Regions from separate parts of the Enterococcus mundtii genome, predicted to be linked through region 2. Evidence: riboswitches for the same ligand, from Rfam matches in the RefSeq annotation. Region 2 holds a riboswitch; each other region holds the start of a gene.
What was found. A riboswitch is a leader RNA that binds a small molecule or an ion and turns the genes downstream of it on or off. The one in region 2 is predicted to bind magnesium.

Region 1: another riboswitch for magnesium. It lies ahead of EM4838_RS14545 (LysR family transcriptional regulator); the one in region 2 lies ahead of EM4838_RS04800 (FtsW/RodA/SpoVE family cell cycle protein).
Region 3: another riboswitch for magnesium. It lies ahead of mgtE (magnesium transporter); the one in region 2 lies ahead of EM4838_RS04800 (FtsW/RodA/SpoVE family cell cycle protein).

The regions. Positions count from the first base shown of each region.
Region 1 is NZ_CP018061.1:3,130,915-3,139,189, reverse strand. Features, by position in the region: gene EM4838_RS14575 (BMP family lipoprotein) at 1-697, opposite strand, end outside; gene EM4838_RS14570 (cytidine deaminase) at 761-1,159, opposite strand; gene deoC (deoxyribose-phosphate aldolase) at 1,178-1,840, opposite strand; gene EM4838_RS14560 (pyrimidine-nucleoside phosphorylase) at 1,854-3,155, opposite strand; gene EM4838_RS14555 (LacI family DNA-binding transcriptional regulator) at 3,297-4,313, opposite strand; gene EM4838_RS14550 (class I SAM-dependent methyltransferase) at 4,817-5,422, opposite strand; M-box (ykoK) riboswitch at 5,752-5,919, shown strand; gene EM4838_RS14545 (LysR family transcriptional regulator) at 6,370-7,290, shown strand; gene coaA (type I pantothenate kinase) at 7,667-8,275, shown strand, end outside.
Region 2 is NZ_CP018061.1:959,599-967,873, forward strand. Features, by position in the region: gene EM4838_RS04790 (hydroxymethylglutaryl-CoA synthase) at 1-1,137, opposite strand, end outside; gene EM4838_RS04795 (hydroxymethylglutaryl-CoA reductase, degradative) at 1,593-4,031, shown strand; M-box (ykoK) riboswitch at 4,425-4,592, shown strand; gene EM4838_RS04800 (FtsW/RodA/SpoVE family cell cycle protein) at 4,677-5,822, shown strand; gene EM4838_RS04805 (FtsW/RodA/SpoVE family cell cycle protein) at 5,812-6,951, shown strand; gene EM4838_RS04810 (phosphatase PAP2/LCP family protein) at 6,972-8,275, shown strand, end outside.
Region 3 is NZ_CP018061.1:773,119-781,393, forward strand. Features, by position in the region: gene liaF (cell wall-active antibiotics response protein LiaF) at 122-853, shown strand; gene liaS (two-component system sensor histidine kinase LiaS) at 850-1,923, shown strand; gene EM4838_RS03750 (response regulator transcription factor) at 1,920-2,552, shown strand; M-box (ykoK) riboswitch at 2,674-2,849, shown strand; gene mgtE (magnesium transporter) at 2,993-4,384, shown strand; gene EM4838_RS03760 (potassium channel family protein) at 4,573-5,238, shown strand; gene EM4838_RS03765 (HesB/YadR/YfhF family protein) at 5,254-5,556, shown strand; gene EM4838_RS03770 (phosphoglycerate dehydrogenase) at 5,774-6,721, shown strand; gene EM4838_RS03775 (DUF1189 domain-containing protein) at 6,787-7,593, opposite strand; gene EM4838_RS03780 (GtrA family protein) at 7,782-8,255, shown strand.

The DNA.
Region 1 (8,275 bases), 1.2 Mb from region 2:
CATTTTGTGCGTACATACCTTGTGCGATTGAACGTCCTTTATCTGGAGCTGAGAAATCACCTGCATATTGGTTCAATACTTCGATTTCTTTGTTCAACGCTTCAGCACCTGCTTTAACTCCGGCATTAAAACCAGCTTCAAAACGGTCGATTACTTCACCTTTAACACCACCGATAAATCCAACCACATTTGTTTCAGTTGTGTAAGCTGCTGCAACTCCAGCAAGATAAGAAGCTTCGTTATCTTTGAATGTTGCTGAAACGACGTTGTCTTTTCCTTCGATCACATCATCAATGATTGCAAAGTTTGTTTCAGGGTTACTTGTTGCTTGTTCTTCGATTGCAGGTTTCAATTTAAACCCAATCCCAAAAATTGTTTTGAAGCCAGCGTTTAACGCTTGATCGATATTTGGGATATAGTCTGATTCATTGGCAGATTGGAAATATTGGAAGCCATCGTTTCCACGTGACAAGCCTTGCTCTTTACCCCAATCTTCTAACCCTTCCCAAGCTGACTGGTTGAATGAACGGTCGTCGACGCCACCTGTATCTGTAATCAATGCTGCAGTTGCTGTTCCTGATGCACTGTTTCCACCGGTTGAATCAGTAGAATCTGAACCGCCGTTACCGCATGCGCTTAAAAGTAAGCCTGCTGATAGTGCGATAGCACCTAAACCAAATAATTTTGCTTTTTTCATTTCTGTAAAGCCCCCTAAAAGTAGTTGTTTTTTCAACAGTCAGCTGACTGAATTGAACATAATTTATAAATCTTTTTCTGAAAATGCGTAAGGTAATAACTCTCTTACCGTCATCGTTTTCGCCACACCATTGTCGCCAACCAACGTGACTGGCATCTCTGGGTCACAAAATTCTGCCATTACTTGGCGACAAGCACCACATGGAGAAATCGGCTCAGGTGTATGACCTGCAACGACTAGATGTGTAAAGTCCATTTCTTTTTCAGATACTGCTTTAAAAAACGCAGTACGTTCTGCGCAATTCGTTAAGCCAAATGACGCATTTTCGATATTCAATCCTTGATAGGTTTTCCCAGATGCTGTCACTAAACAAGCACCTACTGGAAATTTGGAATAAGGCACATACGCTTTATCCAAAGCGTCGATAGCGATATCGATCCATTCTTGTTTGATTTCTGACATCTTTTTCTCCTTAGAATATTAATAGCCTTCGCCAGTTGAACCGGACATGATTGACACACCAGCACTTGTACCGATTCGTGTTGCACCGGCTTCGATCATCGCAATGGCTTCTGCTTCATTGTGGATACCTCCTGAAGCTTTGACGCCCATTTCTGGACCAACCGTTTCACGCATCAAGCGAATATCTTCCACTTTCGCGCCACCTGTTGAGAACCCAGTAGATGTTTTCACAAAATCAGCTCCTGCAGCTTTCGCTAATTCGCAAGCTTTGATGATTTCCGCCTGTTCTAACAAGGCTGTTTCAATAATTACTTTAACTAACGCACGATCTTTTGCAGCTTCGACTACGGCTTCGATATCTTTTTTCACGACATCGTCTTGTTCAGATTTCAAGGCACCGATATTGATGACCATATCCACTTCATCTGCGCCATTTTCGATCGCATTCGTTGTTTCAAATGCCTTTGTTGCGGCTGTATTTGCTCCTAATGGGAAACCAATAACGGTACAAACAGCGACTGGCTCACCTTGTAATTCCTCTTTCGCCAAGGCAACCCATGTTGGATTGATACATACTGAATAGAAATGATGTTTTTTTGCTTCCTCAATAATGCGCATCACATCTGCTTTTGTTGCATCTGCTTTTAGAATTGTGTGGTCGATCATTCGATTTAATTCCATGTCTCTTCTCCTTTTACTCTGTAATGATGTCATGAATCAAGATAGGCTGTTCAGCCGTATCACCGATTTCAATATTTTTATATAACAAGTCGATCACTGGCGAAATGTCTTCTTCATTACTATAGATCGTCAATAGCGATTCGCCAGTTTCTACTTTATCACCGATTTTCTTATTCAATCGCAAACCAACAGCATGATCGATCGAATCTTCTTTCGTTTTACGTCCTGCACCAAGCATCATTGCTGCGATTCCTAATTCGTTCGCAACGATTTTTGTCACGACACCTGTTGTCTTCGCTGGCAGTTCATAAATATAACGAGCAGTTAACAACCGCGCAGGTTCATCGACGATCGTCGAGTCGCCCCCTTGGTTTTGGATCATTTCTTTGAATTTGGCTAGCGCTCGCCCAGATTCGAGGGCTTCTTTTAGCATTTCGCGCGCTTCTTCGATCGATGCCGCTTTTTCGGCTAAAACGACCATTTGACTACCTAAAGCATAGCACATTTCAACTAAATCTTCCGGTCCGTTCCCTTGAAGTGTTTCAATGGCTTCAACGACTTCTAAGCTGTTGCCGATTGCTTCACCCAACGGTTCAGACATATCAGAAATCACTGCTACTGTTTGGCGACCGGCTAATTTGCCGATCCGTGTCATGGTCTTCGCTAGACGTCTTGCATCTTCGATATTTTTCATGAAGGCACCGTCACCCGTCGTCACATCTAGCACGATCGCATCCGCTCCTGCGGCGATTTTCTTACTCATGATCGAACTAGCAATCAATGGGATCGAGTTGACCGTTGCCGTCACATCACGCAAGGCATACAATTTTTTATCTGCTGGAGCGAGATTGCCCGATTGGCCGATCACCGCTACTTTACTTTCGTTCACGGTGCGGATGAATTCTTCATCTGATAGTTCGATCCGAAATCCAGGAATAGCCTCTAACTTATCTAATGTACCACCTGTGTAACCAAGACCACGCCCTGACATTTTTGCCACAGTTGCGCCTACACTTGCTACTAAAGGTGCTAAAATCAAGGTAGTTGTATCCCCTACCCCTCCGGTAGAATGCTTGTCGACTTTGATCCCATCTAAGGAACTCAAATCGATCACATCGCCAGAATGAGCGATTGCCAACGTTAGATCAGTGATTTCTTCATCGGTCATATCCTGATAGAAGATAGCCATCAATAATGCGCTGATTTGGTAATCAGGAATGTTATCATTTGTGTAGTTCGTGACAATGTACGTAATCTCTTCCTTTGATAATTGGTGTCCATCTCTCTTTTTTTCGATCAAATCGACCATCCGCATGCCGTAATCCTCCTCGTTCTTCATTCGGTATTATACAGGAATTTTGAAAAAGGTAAACCACTTTAGTAAACCGGTTTACTATTTTCCCGCAATGTATCTTACCAGCTTTGTAAACACTTACATAAGCAATATAACGCCCTACTAGACCTTTGTCAATGTTTTTACGCTCTCACGAATAATTAATTTTGTTTCAAAGACTTTGTTCGGAACTTTTCTTTGTGGAAATTCAATCGTATCAATCAAAAAGCGAGCTGCATAAAAACCGATATCGAAACTCGGTTGTTTGACCGTTGTCAACTTAGGGATCATATACTCAGACAATTTTAATCCATCAAAGCCGATGACCGAAATATCCTCTGGAATACGCTTGCCCATTTCATCGATTGCTTGGTAACAACCAATTGCCATGGCATCATTGCCACAAAACACCGCCGTCACATCTTTGTGCCGTAACAAGCGTTTACTTGCTTCGTACCCTCCTTGAACAGTCAGATCTCCTTCTTCTACAAACTTACCGTTGAACGCTAATCCATGATCTTTTAAGGCATGACGATAACCATTGAATCGCTCTTCTAACTGATAATAGCCAGTTGTCTCTTTTAGCATACCAATTTTAGTATGACCATTTTTGATCAATAACGAGACAGCTTGATAAGCGCCTTCATATTCCTTCACGATCAAGCGACCGTTATCCCGACGATTCAACCCACGATCGATTAGGATGATCGGCATGTTGTTATAAAAACCACTATCAAGGGCATACTCTTGAGGCAATACATTCGGCGTCGCTAACAATAAACCATCCACGGATCGATGAGAAAGCTCCCTTAAATACTTCAGTTCATTGTCTTGACTATGTCTGGAGTTACAAAGAATGATGACATATCCTAAGGGATTTAAATAACTTTCAACCCCTTCGATCACTTTTGAAAAGAAGAAATCCGTCACATCTGGCACGATCATACCAATCGTTTTTGAGTGACGATTGATCACATTAGAAGCAAAATAATCTGGCTTGTAATGATGTTCATTTACGATCGACAACACTTTTTTTCGTGTCTTTTCACTAAAACGGCTGCCTTTATTATTTAAAATCTGTGACACAGTCGTCACTGAAACACCCGCCATCTCAGCAATATCTCGAATTGTCAGTTTCACTTTTGTTCCCCCTTTATATATGTAAATTCCCTAACAGTGTACCAAATGGTTTTCAAAATGGATAGAGGAAATGAGGCTTGGTCAAAAGTAAATGAGTCTCATATAGAGATTCACTAGATAAATTTTATAACAATGTCTTATGTTTCGTGGTTCACTCTCACTTCCCCTTATCCTACTTTATTTACCTATCACCGATGACTATCCGTTTATTTGGTGTAGTAACATCTATACTCTACAACTCGACCGACCCACGCTAGTATATTTAAATTGCTCTGATTTTAAAGACTTTTAAAAAAACTCGATGTGCTTTTTTACTGTTATTTTAGATATGTAAAAGCATTAAATAATATGTTATTTTTCTATCTTGCATTACTTATTTATTACTTTATTGGCACTATCATTTTCCTTTCACATCCATTGATCAACTTCTTGTACAAACAAAAACAGTTAAAGAAATCCTTACTCATTTCTTCAACTGTTTCGTTGCTTATATTCAGTTGTTTTTAGTCTTCCTTCACACTTCGGATAATATAATAGCCTTTATCTTTGATCACGATTTCTGCGTTTCCAAATGTTTCTTGCATTTTCTTTTGTGCGCTAGGTGCCCCTTGTTTTTTCTGAATGACGATCGTTAAAGTACCGCCCGTACGTAAACGAGGATACGCACCTGTCAAGATTTCATGTACGACTTTTTTGCCTGCTCGAATCGGCGGATTGCTGACGATTGCAGCGTAATCTGTTTCTGTCACCTCTTCATAAATGTTTGACTGATGAATCGCTACATTCTTGATTTGATTTCGCTTCGCATTTCCTTGCGCTAAATCAACCGCTCTGGCATTGATGTCTACCATTTCCACGAAACGTTCACTCGCATAGGCAAGCGAAAGCCCGATTGGACCATAGCCACAGCCAACATCCAAAATTTTGCCTTCTGGTAACTGTGTCCATTCAAAGGCATCGATCAATACACGTGAGCCATAATCAACTGTTTCACGTGAAAACACGCCGGAGTCCGTCACGAACTGAAAGGTTTTCCCTCTTAGCTCAAATGACCATTCGTCAAACTCATGAGCTGTCTCTGGGTGTTCGGAATAATAATGATTCGTCATAGTTTCCATCCTTCTTATCTGTTAGTTGTTCATAGTCTAACGTGTTCCATGAGAAGGTGCAAGTGAAACTGTATGTCTTCGGTTTTCTTTTACAGAATCAAGCGATTTAATGCACTACAGAAAGAAAAATCGCATTCCTTAGTATTTCTCTATTTACCCTTTTCGGTATTTGCGTAATCTGTTTCGTGAAAGTAGGAACAGGGTAAATAGGACGAGCATAACCTTTGATATCACCGCCTTTATGATGACAAATCGCGAGATGATCACCCGATTAGAAGAAGGAGTATTATTGACTCTTACTTCCGCTGACCTTTATGATGTGGATGAAAAAATAATCATATTAGGTGAGGTTACTCTGAAGAACATAGGTTATCGCTCGGAAATGTCGAGAGACAGTAACGAGTAAAGCAGGGATTGTCGAATTAAGGCTTTTCCAAGATAACTAGAACTTGTTTCTTACGTCTCAGAAAGCCAAAGCTCAATTAACGTGATTACAATTGCGCACCACAATTGCAAATTACACTTTCCAATGTTTATTTGAGTACGCCGCCCTTTATGTATTAAGGAGGCTTTTTTATGTTGTCAGCAAAAATTGCACCACCAAGAAACCGGTGAACATTGCTTTAGGTAAACATGGCTGTCTTGGTACCCTATTGCTATTTCAACTATTTCGATTTCCTTACTTGGTTGAGATTCGCTTCATCCACTACAACAAAGCAATGACTGTCTTTCCAGAAAAAAATTTATTAATGACCAACTCACATCCAATTCCATCAGCAAACAATAAATTGTACGGATTCATTTACTATTCAATTATATAGTGATTTATTTCACAATTTATTAAGGATTGTTTAATCTCTACGTGCGCCTCAACATAACTATTGTTTTTTTAAGAGGCTCATGAGAAATTTAAGAGGAGAATAGAATGATAAAGGAGGCATAGCTGTATGTCGATCGAAAAATTAGAATATTTCTATATGATTGCCCGTTTCAATAGTCTCTCACAAGCTTCAAAAGAGCTCCATGTTAGTATTTCTTCGTTAAGTAGTTCGTTAAAAAGTTTAGAACAAGAAATCGGGACAGATCTGTTTGAGCGTCACGGGAAAAAGATCATATTGAGTACCCATGGAAAAGCAATCCTTCCTTCCGTAGAATTGATTTTGGCGGAAGCGAAGAAATTGAATATCTCATTAAATGAATCAGTAGACTATCCTTCTTTGCGTGTCGGCACAAGCGATGCTTCGTTTATCTTTGAAGCAAACAAATATCAAAGCCGGCATCAAAACTTTACGATCGACTACCGTTATATTCCTTCATTGGATCTGCTAAATAAACTAAGTCAGAAAGAAATCGACTTTGCCATTACTTCTGCTACCTTAGATCACCCCAAATTCATTCAAACAAGGTTAGCCACTTTGGAACTTAAAGTTGCAATCAGTAGCTATTTTGTAAAACCAGATGGGATATTATCCGCGGAAGTACTAGAAGAGTTACCTTTTATCTTTTTACTCGACCATGTCGAACATCAAGTGATTACAAAAAAAGTAGTCAAACAGCTGACCAATGAACCAAAATATATCGTCTGTCCAGATAGTTTAGGAGCAACGAAAATGATTACAGAAGGAAAAGGAATGCTATTAGCCAATACCTTTGCGCAAGAACTTTTAGCTATTGAACCTGTTTGTTTTGTCTCGCTGCCAACATTTCCAACCATTCATTTTTATCTTTATAAAAACAGTGAATCAGAAAACTTTTACTTCTATCCAGAGGTTGAAAAAGAAATCCAAGCGATTTTCAATCAAACATGTCACACTACACAAATGATGGGCTCTGCTGATACTGGCACCTATTACTTGCCAAAACGATAAATACTGAAATCAAAATAAAACAAGTATTTCAATGTCGTAAATGAACACCGATAAGAGATCCCAGAGAGATTTATCTTCGAAAAGTAAGGCGGCATCCACTGAATTTGTTCTTCAATTTTTGGTGGGTGTCGTTTTATTTCCCAGAATGTTACTTCTATTCCTACTATTTCAGCTAACTTTGAGTTAAACTGTTACTTTTTTCTTATACAATCCTCTATTCTCTTCGCCTCTTTTCAGTTATCAAAAAAGAAAGAACGCCTATTCTTCCATCCTTTGATATGAGAAAAAACCATTTAGTTTCTCGCCTAAGTGGTAGGGTTTGACACGCATTTATGTTAAAATAGGTCCATTGATGGGAGAATCCAGGAGGCTATGTATGAATGATCCAATGAATTATTACCGTGTGGCAAGAGAAGAGTGGCGCGAATTTTACCGAAATGGTCAAGCTCCATTGACACAAGATGAACTAGATAGTATAAAAAGTTTGAATGACCGTATTTCCATGCAAGATGTTCGCGACATTTATGTACCACTTGCGCACTTGATTTTTCTGCATATGAAAGAGTTTGAATCCCTCTCTCTGAGCAAAGGGTTATTCCTTCATAAATACACTCAAGTCCCACCGTTTATTATCGGGATTGCCGGAAGTGTCGCAGTCGGTAAAAGCACCACCGCGCGCTTATTGCAAATGATTTTGTCTCGGACATTCAAACGAAGAAATGTCCAGCTAATCACCACAGATGGTTTTTTATATCCGAATAAAGTCTTAAAAGAACGTGGTATCATGGACCGGAAAGGATTTCCGGAAAGTTATGACATGGAAAGGTTGATCGATTTTCTTAATCAAGTGAAATCCGGTCAAGAAACAACCAAAGTTCCAGTCTACTCTCACGATGTCTATGATATTATTCCCGATGAATATGAACTGATCCAACAACCGGACATTTTGATCGTCGAAGGAATCAACACGCTTCAACTACCAGCT
Region 2 (8,275 bases):
AATATCATTTTCAACTTTATAGATCGAATAAGGTAGATCTGAATGATATTCAGCTGTTTCACCATGTCCAGGTAATGTTTCATTGAAGATTTCTTCATATTGATCAACCGTCAATGCTTCACGGTTATCTAACATCGCTTGATTCTCTTCTTTGAACAAGAAATTTTGATAGTCTTCTTCTAAATACCCAGTGAAAAACTCACTCACAGCACCAGAACCATAGCTGAATAATCCGATACGGTCACCCGATTTCAATGCTTGAGAGTTTTCTAACAGAGAAATCAACCCTAAATAAAGTGAACCAGTGTATAGATTTCCAATTCGTCGACTATAGGTGATGCCTTCTTCATAACGTGCCATCAAACGTTCTTGCGTTGCTTCATCTGTTTCTTCGATCACACTTTGCAACGCTTTTTTTCCCATTTTTGTGTAAGGGATATGGAAGGTAAGTGCGTCATAATCTGCAAGTGTTCGACCTGTTGTTTCTTTATATCTATTCCAGACTTTTTGGAAAGACTCAATATAGGTAGAGTTGGACAATGGTCCATCTACTACAGGATATTGGCTATAGCTTGGACGCCAAAAATCATAAATATCTTCTGTTAAAAAGACACTGTGGTCTTCAAGAGACAGAATCCGAGGGTTTTGTGTGATCATCATAGCGACCGCACCTACACCTTGCGTCACTTCACCACCACTTGCTAAACCATAGCGGGCGATATCGCTCGCAATCACTAAGACTTTACGATCTGGATGATTTTTGACATATTCTTTTGCCATATGCAAAGCTGCTGTTCCCCCGTAACAAGCTTCTTTTACTTCGAATGAACGAGCAAAAGGTTGAACTTTTAACAAATGATGGATGATCACAGCACTTGCCTTTGATTGGTCGATGCCTGATTCGGTACCTACAATGACCATATCGATTTTCTCACGATCTTCTTCTGTGACGATTTTACTCGCTGCATTTGCCCCTAGCGTGACGATGTCTTCATAAACTTGATTGACAGCCATCTGATCTTGACCGATCCCGATATGGTATTTGGCAGGATCATCTCCACGTCTGTTTGCTAATTCAGTCATATCTAAAAATAAATTAGGAATAAAAAAGGAAAGACGATCAATCCCTATTTTCATTTCAACACCTCTTTACTCATGATAAAAAACTTACTTTATTAAAGTATCACAAAATCGCTAAAAGAAATACAAAAAAGCTAATTTTTAAGGATTTGTAAAAAAATATAGCGCTTTTTTTAAAAGGTGTATGTTATATTTGTATTTCCGGTAAAGAATGGTATATTTTTGTAGGAGATACTTGACAGTTAGAAAATAATCAACTGTCCATCTTTTATACAATTTAATAAGAAGTGTATTTTAATTTTTACGAAACCATTCAGATTGTTCTATCCATTTGATATAGACAAACGTTTTGAAGAATGTCTCGTCGGTTACAGCGTGATGTTTTTCGCAAATACAAGAGAAATAAGGAGGGAATCCGTTTGCGCAAAAGATTGTAACATCTATAAATCCGTCGCGTTTTTTATAATACGTGGATGAGTAAATTTATAGACTTTGGCAACGGGTGGCTTAACTTGAAGGAAGTCGTTATTATAGATGCTGCACGAACACCGATTGGAAAGTATCGTGGTAGCTTAAGCAGTTATTCTGCTGTTGAGTTGGGAACATTCATTACAACAGAAATCCTTGAACGAACAGGGATAAACAAAGAAGCAATCAATCAAGTCATTTTTGGAAATGTGCTTCAAGCAGGGAATGGGCAAAATGTTGCACGGCAGATTGCGATCAATAGCGGAATCCCCGTTAGTGTTCCGGCAATGACAATCAATGAAGTCTGTGGATCTGGGATGAAATCAGTGATCCTTGCGCGTCAACAAATCCAACTAGGCGAAGCGGATCTGATCATAGCCGGTGGTGTGGAAAGTATGACTAGAGCGCCGATGATCCAAGTGAGCGATCCAGAAAACGAGAAAATCGAAGAAATCTCAAGTATGGTCAATGATGGATTAACCGATGCATTTTCCAACACTCATATGGGACTGACAGCAGAAAATGTGGCAAAACAATTTGCTGTGACGAGGGCAGAGCAAGATCAATATGCATTGGCTTCACAAGAAAAAGCAGCAAAAGCCAGCGAGTCAGGGATCTTCAAGGAAGAAATCATTCCAATTTCACGTAATGAAGAAGTTTTTGCAACAGATGAAGCCGTGCGAGGAAATAGTACATTAGAAAAATTAAGCACCTTACGGACGGTTTTTGCGGAGGACGGCACAGTTACTGCTGGAAATGCTTCACCTTTGAACGATGGTGCCTCTGTACTGATCTTAGCGTCTAAAGACTATGCGATTGCTCATGACTTACCGTATTTAGCTACGATCAAAGGAGTCTCTGAAGTTGGGATCGATCCAAGTATCATGGGGGTAGCTCCAATCAAAGCAATTCATACATTGATGGAGAAAACTGGGCTTTCCTTGGATGACATCGATTTATTTGAAATCAACGAAGCGTTTGCTGCGTCATCGATCGTTGTGAATCGTGAATTGAATCTCCCATCAGAGAAAGTCAATATTTATGGTGGTGCGATTGCGTTAGGCCATCCGATTGGTGCTAGTGGCGCTCGTATCTTGACTACTTTAGGCTATGCGTTAAGAAGGCAGCACCAACGATACGGCGTAGCTTCATTATGTATTGGTGGCGGCCTCGGATTAGCTGTTCTTTTGGAAGCAAATTTGCAAGGAACTGGTGATAACGAAAAAAAAAAGTTTTATGAACTAACGCCAGAACAACGTAGACAGCGATTAGTTCAAGAAAAAGTGGTTTCTCAAGCAGAAGCAACAGGTTTTAAAGAATCTGTTTTAACAGAAGATATCGCCAACCATTTGATTGAAAATCAAATCAGCCAAGTAGAGATCCCATTAGGTGTCGCATTGAATTTTCAAGTGAACGGTCAAAAAAAATGGATTCCTATGGCAACGGAAGAACCTTCAGTAATTGCTGCAGCGAGCAATGGCGCAAAAATATGTGGCGATATCAGCGTTCAGATACCACAACGATTGATGCGTGGGCAAATCGTCTTGACCGGTCGTTGTGATTATCGAAAAATCAAAGAAGTCATTGAAGCAAGAAAACCAGAATTGGTCACTTGTGCAAACGAAAGTTATCCTTCGATCGTCAAGCGTGGTGGAGGCGTTCGAGAAATTTCTACTCGAGAATTTATGGGGAGCGAGCATGCCTATCTTTCACTTGATTTTTTAGTGGATGTCAAAGATGCGATGGGTGCGAATATCATCAACTCGATTTTGGAGGGAGTTGCGGTTCGTATCAAAGAATGGTTCCCTGAAGAAGAAATCTTGTTCAGTATCTTAAGTAATCTGGCGACGGAATCTTTAGCGATCGCGACTTGTATGATTCCTTTTGAGCGATTGGCAAAGGACAAAGAAACGGGTCAGCTGATTGCTGAAAAGATTCGTCAAGCGAGTGAATACGCAAAGTTGGATCCTTATCGGGCAACGACCCACAACAAAGGAATCATGAATGGTATCGAAGCGGTCATCTTAGCTACAGGAAATGATACACGAGCAGCCGCAGCGGCTATTCATGCCTATGCTGCTCGAAATGGTAGTTACCAAGGGTTGACTGACTGGCAAATCAAGGAAAATCATTTGGTAGGGAAATTGACGGTTCCTTTAGCTGTTGCGACAGTAGGGGGCGCTTCCCGCGTCTTACCGAAAGCGAAAGCTTCTTTAGATATGTTAGCAATTGATTCTGCACAAGAATTGGCACAAGTGATTGCAGCTGTTGGTTTAGCACAAAACCTTGCGGCACTGCGTGCACTTGTTAGTGACGGTATTCAAAAAGGACATATGTCCTTACAAGCGAGAGCATTGGCAATCACAGTTGGTGCCAAAGGGGACGAAATCGAGAGAGTTGCCGCAAAGCTTAGGGAATCAGGAACGATCAACCAACAAAGCGCACTAGCTGCCTTAGCAGCTATCCAGGAGAGCAAAAACTAGGAATAATTTGCGAAATAGTCGTAGTAGCTGAGGAAAGGTGACAAATAATTTTCATTATTATAACGTTTCTCTCGAAACACATAAAAAAATACCTATGCTAAGTATGAAGGACCTATAATCTAAAATTTATTTTTTTCATAAATGGTTATCACGTCTTTTTGGCTATTTTCATTTTTTTGTGAAGTTGTATAATATTAAATAAAACGTAACAGACCTTGTAGATTAAAGGTTTTCTGTTACGTTTTTTTACATACTCTGAACTAAAAATTATAGAACGTATATTATTAAATTTTAAAAATAATTTATATAACATTAAAAAAAGCTAAAGTTTTTTAAGCTTATTTGAGGTTCTCTTGTGAATAAATAATCTAACAGGTATACTTTTCCTCAAATAGAATAACTTGTTAGGCGAGACTCCTAAACAAACATAGGCTATTGCGCAGAAACGTCGAAAGACGCCAATGTGTAAAACAGGAATTGTCGGATTAAGGCTCTTCATAAGATAGCTAAGAGAAATCTTTACGTTGTTTAGTGTCAAAACTCACACGATGAGACTGAAAAGCCAATCGTTTTTTTCGTTTGGCTTTTTTTATTCAAGATGGGTAAGTGACGTATCTCCGCTGTAACACAAAGGAGAAATATAGGATGGGTGTAAAAGACATAAGAAAAATAGATTTGTATTTGCTCGTACCATATCTGTTAATCAGTGTAATAGGATTATTGATGATCTATAGTGCGAGTACGTTTCGTTTGATGTCATTCGATCAAAGTACGAATCAACTTTTAGTTCGACAAATGGTATTTGTAGTGCTTAGTTGGGCAATGATTTTTTTCATTTACCGAGTGAAACCTGCATTCATACTCAACCATCGAATTGTAAAAATAATGATGGGGATCGGTATTGTGGGGCTGATCTTGACTAAGGTACCTGGGATTGGTGTCAATATCAGTGGCGCGCAACGATGGATCTCCATTGCAGGTTTTCAATTTCAACCTGCTGAAATTGTCAATGTCGGGATGATTTTTTATTTAGCTTATTATTTTAGAAAACCCAAGCAATCATTGAATGAATTAAAAAAGCCCTTTTTTATCATCGCTTTATGTTCTCTGCTGATTTTATTCCAACCAAAAGTAGCTGGTGCGATCTTGTTGATCATCTTAGCTGCAATCATGATCACGACTGTTCAATTACCAGTTCGCTATATTTTATTGTTTTTTGCAGGACTGTTCAGTCTCCTTTTGCTCCTTGGAGGCATCATTTATTTACTAGGGCAAAATGATCTATTACCAAGTATTTTTGCCCATACTTATGATCGCTTGAGTATTGCCTTTAATCCTTTTTTAGATCCTTATGGAAAAGGATTTCAGATGAGCCAATCTTATTATGCAATGTACAACGGTGGGCTTTTTGGATTAGGTCTGGGAAATAGTATTACCAAAAAGGGCTATTTACCAGTAGCTGAGACTGATTTTATTTTTTCGATTATTTTAGAAGAGTTAGGGCTGATCGTAGGATTGCTGATTCTAGCAATGTTGTTTTCGATTATTTTGCGCTTATTTGTCTTGAGTGCGAATGAGCCAAACCAACAAATCGGGTTGATTTATTTGGGAACAGGGATGCTGTTATTGCTACAGACAAGCATCAATATTGCAAGTATCAGTGGCATGATCCCAATGACAGGTATTCCGCTTCCTTTTATTAGTTATGGAGGATCAAGCTATTTGATTTTATCCATGCTTTTGGGCGTTTGCCTGAAACTGTCCTCACGAGGTAAGCAAAATGAAATTTAAATTTAACGAATTCAACTACGCATTGTTTTTACCGATTTTTCTATTTTATCTATTAAGTGTCGCTGTGCAATATGGGGCAGCGGTATATGACCAAATCCCAGTCAGAGGTGTCGTTTTCAAACAAATCGTCTTTTGTCTGATGTCCTTAGGGCTGTTGTTAGTCACCCAACGTGTGAAAACAGTTGTTTTTTTGAAATACTCCCCTTATTTTTATGGGTTTTCTCTAGTAGTGATGGCATTACTACATCGTTTTTATGATCCTGCGATGTTTCAAATCACAGGAACAAAACGTTGGCTTAGGATCGGTGGTTTTTCTTTCCAACCATCTGAACTAGTAAAATTGACCTTTATTTTAGTCATCGTTTATCTGACATTGATCTATGAACAAAATGTAAAGCAACGGACTGTCAAATCGGATTTACTTTATGTGGGTAAGATTCTACTCGTTAGCGTGCCGACCTTTTTATTGATGTACATGCAAAAAGATTTTGGAACAAGTTTGGTTTTTGTCATATGCTTGGGGGCATTATTCATGATCGCTGGGGTCCATTGGAAGATCATGACGACAATGACTGCGATTCTAGTTATTCTCGGGGCCATTTTGATTGCTTTAGTTTTTACTGAATACGGACACCAGATTTTATATCGTCTGAATTTTAAGACTTATCAGTTAGATCGAGTACGCGCATGGGTTGATCCATTTGCTTATAGCCAATCGATTGGGTATCAACAATCACAAAGTTTGCTTTCCATCGGGGTAGGTGGGTTTAGTGGAAGATCTGAAGCAATCAATCCAATTTACGTTCCTGTTCGCGAATCGGATATGGTATTTACGGTGATTGCTGAAACATTTGGCTTTTTAGGAAGTGTTTCTGTGCTCTTTTTATATTTTTATCTTTTTTACCAAATCATTTATAGTGCAATCGAAACAAATAATAAAGGGAATGTATATTTTGCGATTGTCTTCGTATTTGGTTTGTTATTTCAAGTGTTTGAAAATATTGGAGCTGCGATCGGTCTACTCCCATTAACAGGGATTCCTTTACCATTTTTAAGTCAAGGAGGAACTTCCCTCTTGGTTATTGGCTGTGGTTTAGGCATTATTTTAGGATTTAAAAAGTATGAATGAGAAGTAGAAGGGAAGTTATTATGAAACAGATGCCAAAAGGAACATTGGTGGTAGCATTCGTATCATTCGTCTTATTGACGACTTTGACCACACTAGTTATGACAGAAAACACCTTATTCAACCAACTCGATTTAGCCATTTATCAACAGGAGCGATTAATCGAATTCCCAGTATTAACAACATTTTTTAGTTATTTTGCAAAACTAGCAACGATTATTCCTACTTTATTTTTCACAGGGTTGCTGGCAATTTTTAGTTGGCGGAAACAGTACCATAAATTAGCCATTTGGCAAGTCTTAATGGTTTTGACAGTTAGTTTGATTGGCTACGTGATGAAACAAGCTATCCAGCGGACACGACCTGATGTGGAGCAATTGATTCCTAGATCTTCTTACTCTTTTCCAAGTGGTCATTCGATTTTGTCTATGACGCTATTCTTAGTATTTTTGATCACCATGTACATTATTTATCGTGAGAAAAGGGTAAATAAACTAGTATGGGTGGGGGCTCTTTATCCATTATTGATTGCTAGTTCTAGAATTTATTTGAGAGTACATTATCCTAGCGATATCTTAGCAGGTTTTTTACTGAGTTTTTCAGTTGTTTTCTTATGTTATAGTCTGTTTTTCTCTTTTATCACTGAAAAAACAGTAAGAAAAAAGCACCAACAAAAACGAATATTCACTAGAAAACAAAAAGTTTTATTGTCTATTATGGCATTTCTTTTCCTATTAGTAGGTTCTGCAGTTGCATATGGTGTTCGCTTTTACTACGATGCCAGACAGACCGTGACTTCGATGCAACAACCGCTACAAAGAGAAACCGTTCAGCGGGAAAAGGATACGCCAGTCAGCATTTTAGTTTTAGGTATCGCCAATAATTCAATTAGAAAAACGGACTATCGTGCAAATACGATCATGTTGGTGACATTGAATAATCAAAAGAAAACAACGACGATCACAAGTATTCCTCGAGATTCTTTCGTAGAAATTGCCAATATGGATGGACTGGTTGATAAAATCAACCATGCTCATTCTTACGGTGGTATCGACATGATGGTGGATACGGTTGAACAATATCTTGATATACCGATTCATCACTATGTATCGTTGAATATGGATGGATTAGAAGCGTTGATCGATGCTGTGGGAGGAATCACTGTAAACAATGCGTTTGAATTTACAGCAGAAGATATCCATTATCCAGAAGGAACGCTAGAATTAAATGGTTGGGAAGGATTACAGTATGCGCGCATGCGAGCAGAAGATCCTGAGGATGACTATGGGCGACAGAAAAGGCAAAGGGAAGTCGTCAATATTTTAGT
Region 3 (8,275 bases), 190 kb from region 2:
CATGACACAAAGTCCCAGGCCTTTTACTGTAGAAAGCGATAGTTACATCTAAAGTCCTATAGCATCTCAAAACAAAAATAGGTATGATAAAAAAGAGAATGAAAAGGAAAGGAGAATAGCGATGAATAGCTCTTGGCGCTTTTTTATAGTAGTAGAAGCCTTACTATTGATCTTTGCAGTTTGGCAAATCGTAAATAATGTTGAATTATTACTATTAGTTTTATTTGGTATTTTTAATATCTATCTTGCATTGCGAAAATCACCGAGATCGGGGTTTCAAAATTTTCAATTTGTACTAGGTGGACTAGTTATTTTTTTCAGTTTGATCAATAGTCCTGCGCTGTGGGTAATGGCAGTCTTTGCTGTCTTGTTCATTGGTCTTAAAGGTGTAGAGATTTCTGGGATCGATCTAACAAAAAATGCTTTTTGGCGAAAAAAACAAATCATTATGGTTCAAACAGAGCAAGTGAAGTCCCACAATAATGAACGAAAAAAACAACAATTATTCGGTAATCAGCGAATTGGTAATGATGTGTATGAATGGGATGATATCAATATCGCTCTACTTTCAGGAGATACGATCATCGATTTAGGGAACACCTTGTTACCTAAAGACGATAATATCGTTATCGTCAGAAAAGGAATCGGTCGGACACGCATTTTAGTTCCATTAGGGATTGCAATCAGTCTCGAACATGCAACGTTAGTAGGAAATGTACAATTTGAAGAAGAACAATTTGCATTGAAGAACGAGTCGATTAAAATCTATAGTAACGATTACGATGAAAATCCACGTCGTTTAAAAATCATTACGAACACATTACTTGGGGATATTGAGGTGATTCGAGCATGATTGAGAAACTTTCTCGACCGATGCTAGCTATTTATGCTTCGATCGCCTCATTTATCGTCATTTTATTTTCATTTTTTACTTATTTTTACGCAAGTAATCAAACTCATTTTTGGCGTACTTTATTAAGTGCCAGAATTTTATACGTACCATTGATCTTTCACTTATTAGCGATTTCTTCAGGTGTCGGTTTGATTGTTTTTTTGATTGTCTCTCTTTTACAAAAAGCACGTTATGGGAAAATCGAAGAACAGTTACGGGCAATTTCTTCCGGTAACTATGAAGCAAAAGTTTTAAATGATTCCTTACCAAGTGCATCTGACGATATATATGTCAAAGAAATTGAAAAAGAAATCACTAAAATCAAAGAAAAAATGATCGAAGTATCAAGTGAACTTCAAATATTGACGAGTCGACCTCAATATGTTGATGGACAAACAAAAGAGGAAATCTTAGAATTAGAAAGACATCGTTTAGCGCGTGAGCTACATGATTCAGTTTCCCAGCAATTATTTGCAGCGATGATGATGATGTCTGCTTTGACAGAACAAGCCGAAAAAAGTGATACGCCTGAAATGTTTCGTAAACAACTAAGAATGGTAGCAGATATCATCAATGCTTCACAATCTGAAATGCGTGCGTTGCTACTACATTTGCGACCAGTCAACCTTGAAGAGAAAAGTTTGAAACAAGGGATTGAGCAATTATTAAAAGAATTAAAAAACAAGATACAAATTGCATTGAAATGGGATATTGAAGATATCACTTTGTCTGATTCGATTGAAGATCATCTCTTTCGGATCGTTCAAGAACTACTTTCAAATACGTTGCGTCATGCAAAAGCAAATGAATTAGAAGTGTATCTGCATAAAATCGATAATAATCTTTTATTACGAGTGATCGATGACGGTACTGGCTTCAATATGAATGAAACAAAAACCGGTAGCTACGGACTAAACAATATCAGAGAACGTGTAGCAGGTATTGGTGGAACAGTAAAAATCATTAGTTTCAAAGGACAAGGGACAAGTGTGGAAATCAAAGTTCCTTTAATAAAGGAGGCGGAAAAATGATAAAAGTATTACTAGTCGATGATCATGAAATGGTACGTTTAGGGGTTTCTTCCTATTTGTCGATCCAAGAAGATATCGAAGTGATCGGAGAAGCAGAAGATGGGCGACAAGGCTACGAAAAAGCCATGGAACTTCGTCCGGACGTGATTCTAATGGATTTAGTCATGGAAGAAATGGACGGGATCGAATCTACAAAAGCAATCCTCAAAGATTGGCCAGAAGCAAAAATCATTATTGTTACGAGTTTTATTGATGACGAGAAAGTATATCCAGCTATTGAAGCTGGCGCAACAGGCTACTTACTTAAAACATCGACAGCCCATGAAATCGCCGATGCGATTCGTGCGACTCAAAGAGGTGAACGCGTGCTTGAACCTGAAGTAACCTCTAAAATGATGGAAAAAATGAGTCGACGTAATGAGCCAATCTTGCACGATGATTTGACGAATCGTGAAAATGAGATTCTTATGTTGATCTCTGAAGGAAAGAGCAATCAAGAAATCGCTGACGAGTTGTTTATTACTTTGAAAACAGTCAAAACACATGTTTCCAATATTTTAGCGAAATTAGAAGTAGAAGATCGTACCCAAGCTGCCATATACGCGTTCAAACATGGGTTGGTAAAGTAAAAAGAAGCAAAATAATGAATGTACAACTATATTGGGATACGATTAACTATATTACAGATTATTTTTATCAAATATTAATCCTCTTATTGACAAAAACCAATTTTACCTGTAGGGTTTAATTATAAAAACTTGTTAGGTGAGGCTCCTAAAAGAACATAGGCTACTGCCCTCAAACGTCGAGAGACGCCACAGGGTATAACAGGCAACGTCGGCTTAAGGCGTGCTTAACGTAGCTATCTGGATCATATTTCCAGAATTACGTCTTTTAGTGCTAAAGCTCAGACGAGAAGTTCGTTCAGGTAAACACTGGTACCATTTTGATGGGATCTTATGAGACGGCTTCTTTTGGAGGCCGTCTTTTTTATGTACTTCCTGTTTTTCTAACGAATCCATCCAACAAGTTTATATCGAAAAAACGATGTAACAAAGGAGAATACGAGATGAGAACATTAAATGATACAAATAACCTAGAAACACAATTGAAGATTCTTAATTATCTTGAGCAAAAAAAGCTTGAAGAATTGAAGAACTATTTAGCAACGATCGAGAAAGTGGAATTGATCCAACTATTTGTTACGCTACCTTTAGATAAACAAGTGCTGGTCTTTCGATTATTATCAAAAGACAAAGCCCTCGAAATCTTTGAAACATTTGAACCGTCTATCCAACAAGATTTGCTTCGTTCGTTTACGGATGATGGAGTGATTGAATTTGTGAATGAGATGGCTCCAGATGATCGGGTAAGGTTGTTTTACGAACTACCAGCAAGTGTAACTAAAAAACTATTGGCAGAGCTTTCTGAAGAAGAGCGAGCAACAACGAATCGATTGATGGGCTATGAACATGAGACGGCTGGGCGGATCATGACGACTGAATTTATTTCAATTAAAAAAGAAATGACTGTTGAAGAAGCACTGCATAAAATCAGAAAATTAGCGAAAGAAATGGAAACAATCTATATTTTGTATGTGACAGATATGGCGAAAAAAATTGAAGGAGTACTATCATTAAAGGATCTAGTCATTGCAGAAAGTGATCAACGGATTGAAGAAATCATGATCAAGCACGTCGCTTATGTAACCACAGATACAGATCAGGAAGAAACTGCACGATTGTTACAAGAGTTAGATTTGATCGCTATTCCTGTCGTGGATAAAGAAACACGACTAGTAGGTATTGTGACAGTGGATGACGCCATCGATGTCTTAGAGCAAGAAACGACCGAGGATATGTTCAATGCTGCTGGTTTAGCAGACGTCGCCTCTGTAGAAGCTGATCGTAGTACAGTACTGATTAACGGCAGTCTTTGGCAAATCTGGAAAGTCCGCTTGCCTTTCTTAGCGATCACATTAGTTGCAGGGATGTTAGCTGGTCTAGTGATCGATGAGTTTGAACAAACGTTAGAATCAGTGGCCGCTGTTGCTATTTTTATTCCTTTGATCATGGATATGGGTGGGAATGTAGGGACGCAATCATCGACGGTTTTTGTTCGCGGATTATCTTTAGGGCACATTGATCTCAACACGTTTATCAAGCACTTTTTGAAAGAAACAGGTATTGGTCTAAGTTTAGGGATTGTTGTAGGTATCGTATCTGGAATAGTCGCTTCTGTGTGGCAAGGGATACCATTGTTGGGTGTAGCTGTGGGAATCTCCTTGGTCTTTGCAATGACCTTAGCTGCAGCCTTGGGTTTTTTGATTCCTTTTATCTTATTGAAATTGAATATTGATCAAGCTGCTGGATCTGCACCGATCATTACCTCGATCAAAGATATTGCTGGGTTATTTATTTACTTTATTTCAGTTAACGTATTCTTAGGCTACCTATTGTAGGAATAATTAGTATATTATAGGCATACCTTTTTAGTAGAAACATCAAGGAATATTCTATGATCTACCAGAGTAGCCCTTCTTTTGATCCTCCATAAAAATTAGGGTTTTCCGTAAAGAAAAGCAGGGTTGCTTTTGTTTTTAGAGTGGCTTTGCTATACTTGAAATGGAATGGAAAAAGGAGGAGAAAAGTGAAACAGAATTTTGCAATCGTAGGACTTGGACGTTTTGGTGGCAGTATCTGTCGTACGTTAGTCGAAGCTGGTCAAGAAGTTTTAGCCATTGATAGCAGTGAAGATCGCGTGAATGAATATATGAATATCGCAACACATGCAGTGGTTGCGAATGCACAAGATGAAATGACTCTACGGTCTTTAGGAATCAGAAATTTTGATCATGTGATCGTAGCAATTGGAGAAGACATCCAAGCAAGTATTTTAGTGACTCTGATGGTCAAAGAAATGGGCGTTCCGAATATCTTAGCGAAAGCACAAAATGAGTATCATGCTCGTGTTCTTGAAAAGATCGGTGCAGATCGCGTGGTCCATCCTGAGAGGGATATGGGGATACGGATCGCACATAATCTTGTTTCTAAAAATATTTTGGATTATTTAGAGCTGTCAGACAAATTTTCGCTTGCTGAGATTCGGGTATCCAACCCTAAGTTCTTTAATAAAACGTTAGCAGAACTAAATTTCAGACAGCGATTTGATTTGACTGTAGTAGCCATCCGGCGTTTCGATCGTTCTGTCGTGGTGTCACCAGCCGCTGACGAGTATGTACGTGAAAATGATAATTTACTTGTTATCGGAGAAACAGAAGATGTAGATATACTTGATGATAAAATGAATCAATAAAAAGGGGCTCATCACATGCAATTAACAATAACGGACAAAGCAAAAGAATGGTTTCAAGCAGAGGTAGATTTACCTGAAAATTATGGTATCCGTTTTTTTGGGAAAGTATATGGCAAAACAGAAGTACATGAGGGATTTTCAATCGGTATGTCTGTGGAGTTACCAGAACGTCCGATGAAACAAGAAACGATCGATGGTCTATTATTCTTTATTGATGAAGCCGATGATTGGTTCTTCAAAGGCTATGATCTGGTTGTTGATTATGATCCACAATTAGAGGAACCAACGTATCATTTCCAAGAAACAGCAGATGTATAAGGTGAGAGATAGTCTTTTATCTTTAGGAAAATAAGCCTGACGAACGAAAAGTAAGATTTACTTACTTTCGGATTGTTAGGCTTTTTTTTAGACAGTCAAACGCTGATTCATTTTTACTAGGTTCATTATAGAAAAAAGTCGTTCAAGGTATGAAGTGCATCATACTTCATTCTTTTGAGGGTTTAAGCTAGACTAATAAGTAGAGAGGATGGGTGTGATGACAAAAAAAATAATTTATTCAGTACGTTCGTTTCGTGAAGAATTTATCGAAAAGATCAAAGAAATAGCACCAGAATATTCATTTCAAACGGAAGTAGCATCCGACGAACTTTCTGAAATAGCGATCAGTATCGGTTGGAACGGTGATTATCAAGAAGGTATATTCGCTTCTGATCGCTTAAAGTGGGTCCAATCGATTTCTGCCGGGGTAGATAATCTTCCATTAAACGAATTCGCCGAAAAAGATATCTTACTTTCCAATGCAAGTGGTATCCATGTAGAATCGATCAGTGAGCATGTGATGGGCATTATTTTAGGCTATTCACGTGGATTGTTTCAAGCCCAACGAGCGCAGTTCCATAAAGATTGGCTAGGATCAGAGATCCATTATCAAGCATTGGCAGATCAAAAATTACTAATTATTGGAACTGGACATATTGGAAAAAAATTGGCACAACATGCAGCTGTATTTGGTTTGGAATGTATCGGTATCAACACATCTGGACATCCAGTAGAGGGCTTCAAAGAGACTTATCCATTAGATAAATTAAAAGAAATCTTGCCGAAAGCAACGATTGTGGTGAATATCTTACCTTTGACAGATCAGACAAAAGGATTGTTTGACGCAAAAGTATTTGAAGCTTTTGATAAAGAAGCGCTATTCATCAATGTAGGACGTGGGCCTTCTGTAAAAACATCTGATTTAATAGCTGCGTTAGACGATGGACAACTTGCTTTTGCGGCTTTAGATGTGTTTGAAGAAGAACCATTAGCAAAAGATAGTCCATTATGGGAAAGAGAAGATGTATTGATCACGTCACACATTGCAGGTCAGACACCACATTTCCAAACAAAGTTTATGGATATTTTTCTAAAAAACTTAAAATCCTACGTAGAAAAAACAGAATTAGAAGTAAATGAAATCGATTTGAATGAAGGTTATTAAAGGTTATTAAATGAAAAAGAATCTCTAGAAGAGGTATGTAGTGACTACCTCTCCCAGAGATTCTTTTATTTTGGCAATTGGATTTTTGGCCAGCCTTTGACTGCTTGAGCAAAAATGAATATACCCGCAAATGCAATAAACGCTGTTGTGTCAAAAGTTGGTACAAAAATCATCAGAATCGTTGCAATAACAGTAGGTAATGAAATCGCATAGATCATTGTTTTTAGACAATCGAGAAAAGTTACTTTAGCCAAACGTAATCTTGCGTAAACATAAGCTGCAAAATTGGCCATAAGTAAAGTGATGATCAAATTTAAAAAGCTAGGATAAATGGAAATCAAAAATACTAAAGCTTTGATCCAAAAAGGGATCGTTGCTTCACTTAATGTACTACGTAAGTTTTCACCTGTTAGATTTTTTAAGGTATTATTCGTATACTCAATTTCAAATTGATTGTTGTTCAACAATGCCGAAGTCGTGCCAGTATTCGGTAAAGCTAGAACCAATTTATCCTTTAGCAGACCGACACTTAGGAAATTCCCTATCAAATCTGAAGAGATATCTTCAGGGGTACGTTTTCCTTCGGGATCAAAGGTAAAGATGATCGAATCCGTTTGATAAATAAAACCATCATTTGTTGGCGAATCGATTTGTCCGTCACGAATCTTAAAATCTGGAATTTCAGATGCGATTTTTTGACCATCGGATTTGATCGTGTCTAGCACTTGAAAAATTTGGTAAGAAATAGGTAATGCCATTAGTATACTTAAACATAAAAGATAGACTAATGATTTTCCAAATGATACGTTTTTAGCATTTTTAAGCTCGGTGAATCGAGCAAATGAGCTAATGATTAATTGTTTTGTTGTCATAATTACTCCTTCTGTAGAATTGTCATCACTAGCAATTCTAGCGGAGTATGCTATGAATTACAAGAGTTCTAAAACATTCTCTCACGATAGATAAGGTTATATTCTTATTGTTCATTGTTTTCTAGAGATGAAAATTGTTAGCAGATAGAGTATGATAGGAAAGAATGATAAATAAGGTAGGTAGAAAAATGAAGATTTATGTTCAATTTAAAAGCTATTTAGAAAGTAAAGGGTATTGGGAAGTTTTCATCTATCTATTTTTTGGTGGATTAGCAACGATTGTCAATTTTGTCAGTTATGCAATCGCGCAACAAATCTTCCAGTTATCGATGCCCGTTTCGAATACGATTTCTTGGATTTGTTCTGTTCTGTTTGCATTTGTCACCAATAAGGTATGGGTCTTTCGATCAAAATCTCCTAGTTATACGCATTTGTTTATCGAGTTTGGAAAATTTGTTTTTTACCGAATCGTTTCTTATGGACTAGACATGGGCGCCATGTTCTTGATGATCAAAGGATTGGAAATGAATGATTATGTGGCTAAAATCATTACACAGGTTTTAGTCGTATTGGCAAATTATGTCTTTAGCAAATTATTTATTTTCAATAAGACAGAAATTATCGAAGAGCCAGTAGAAAACAGTAAAAAATTGGAAGACTAGGCATAACAATTGAAGAATTC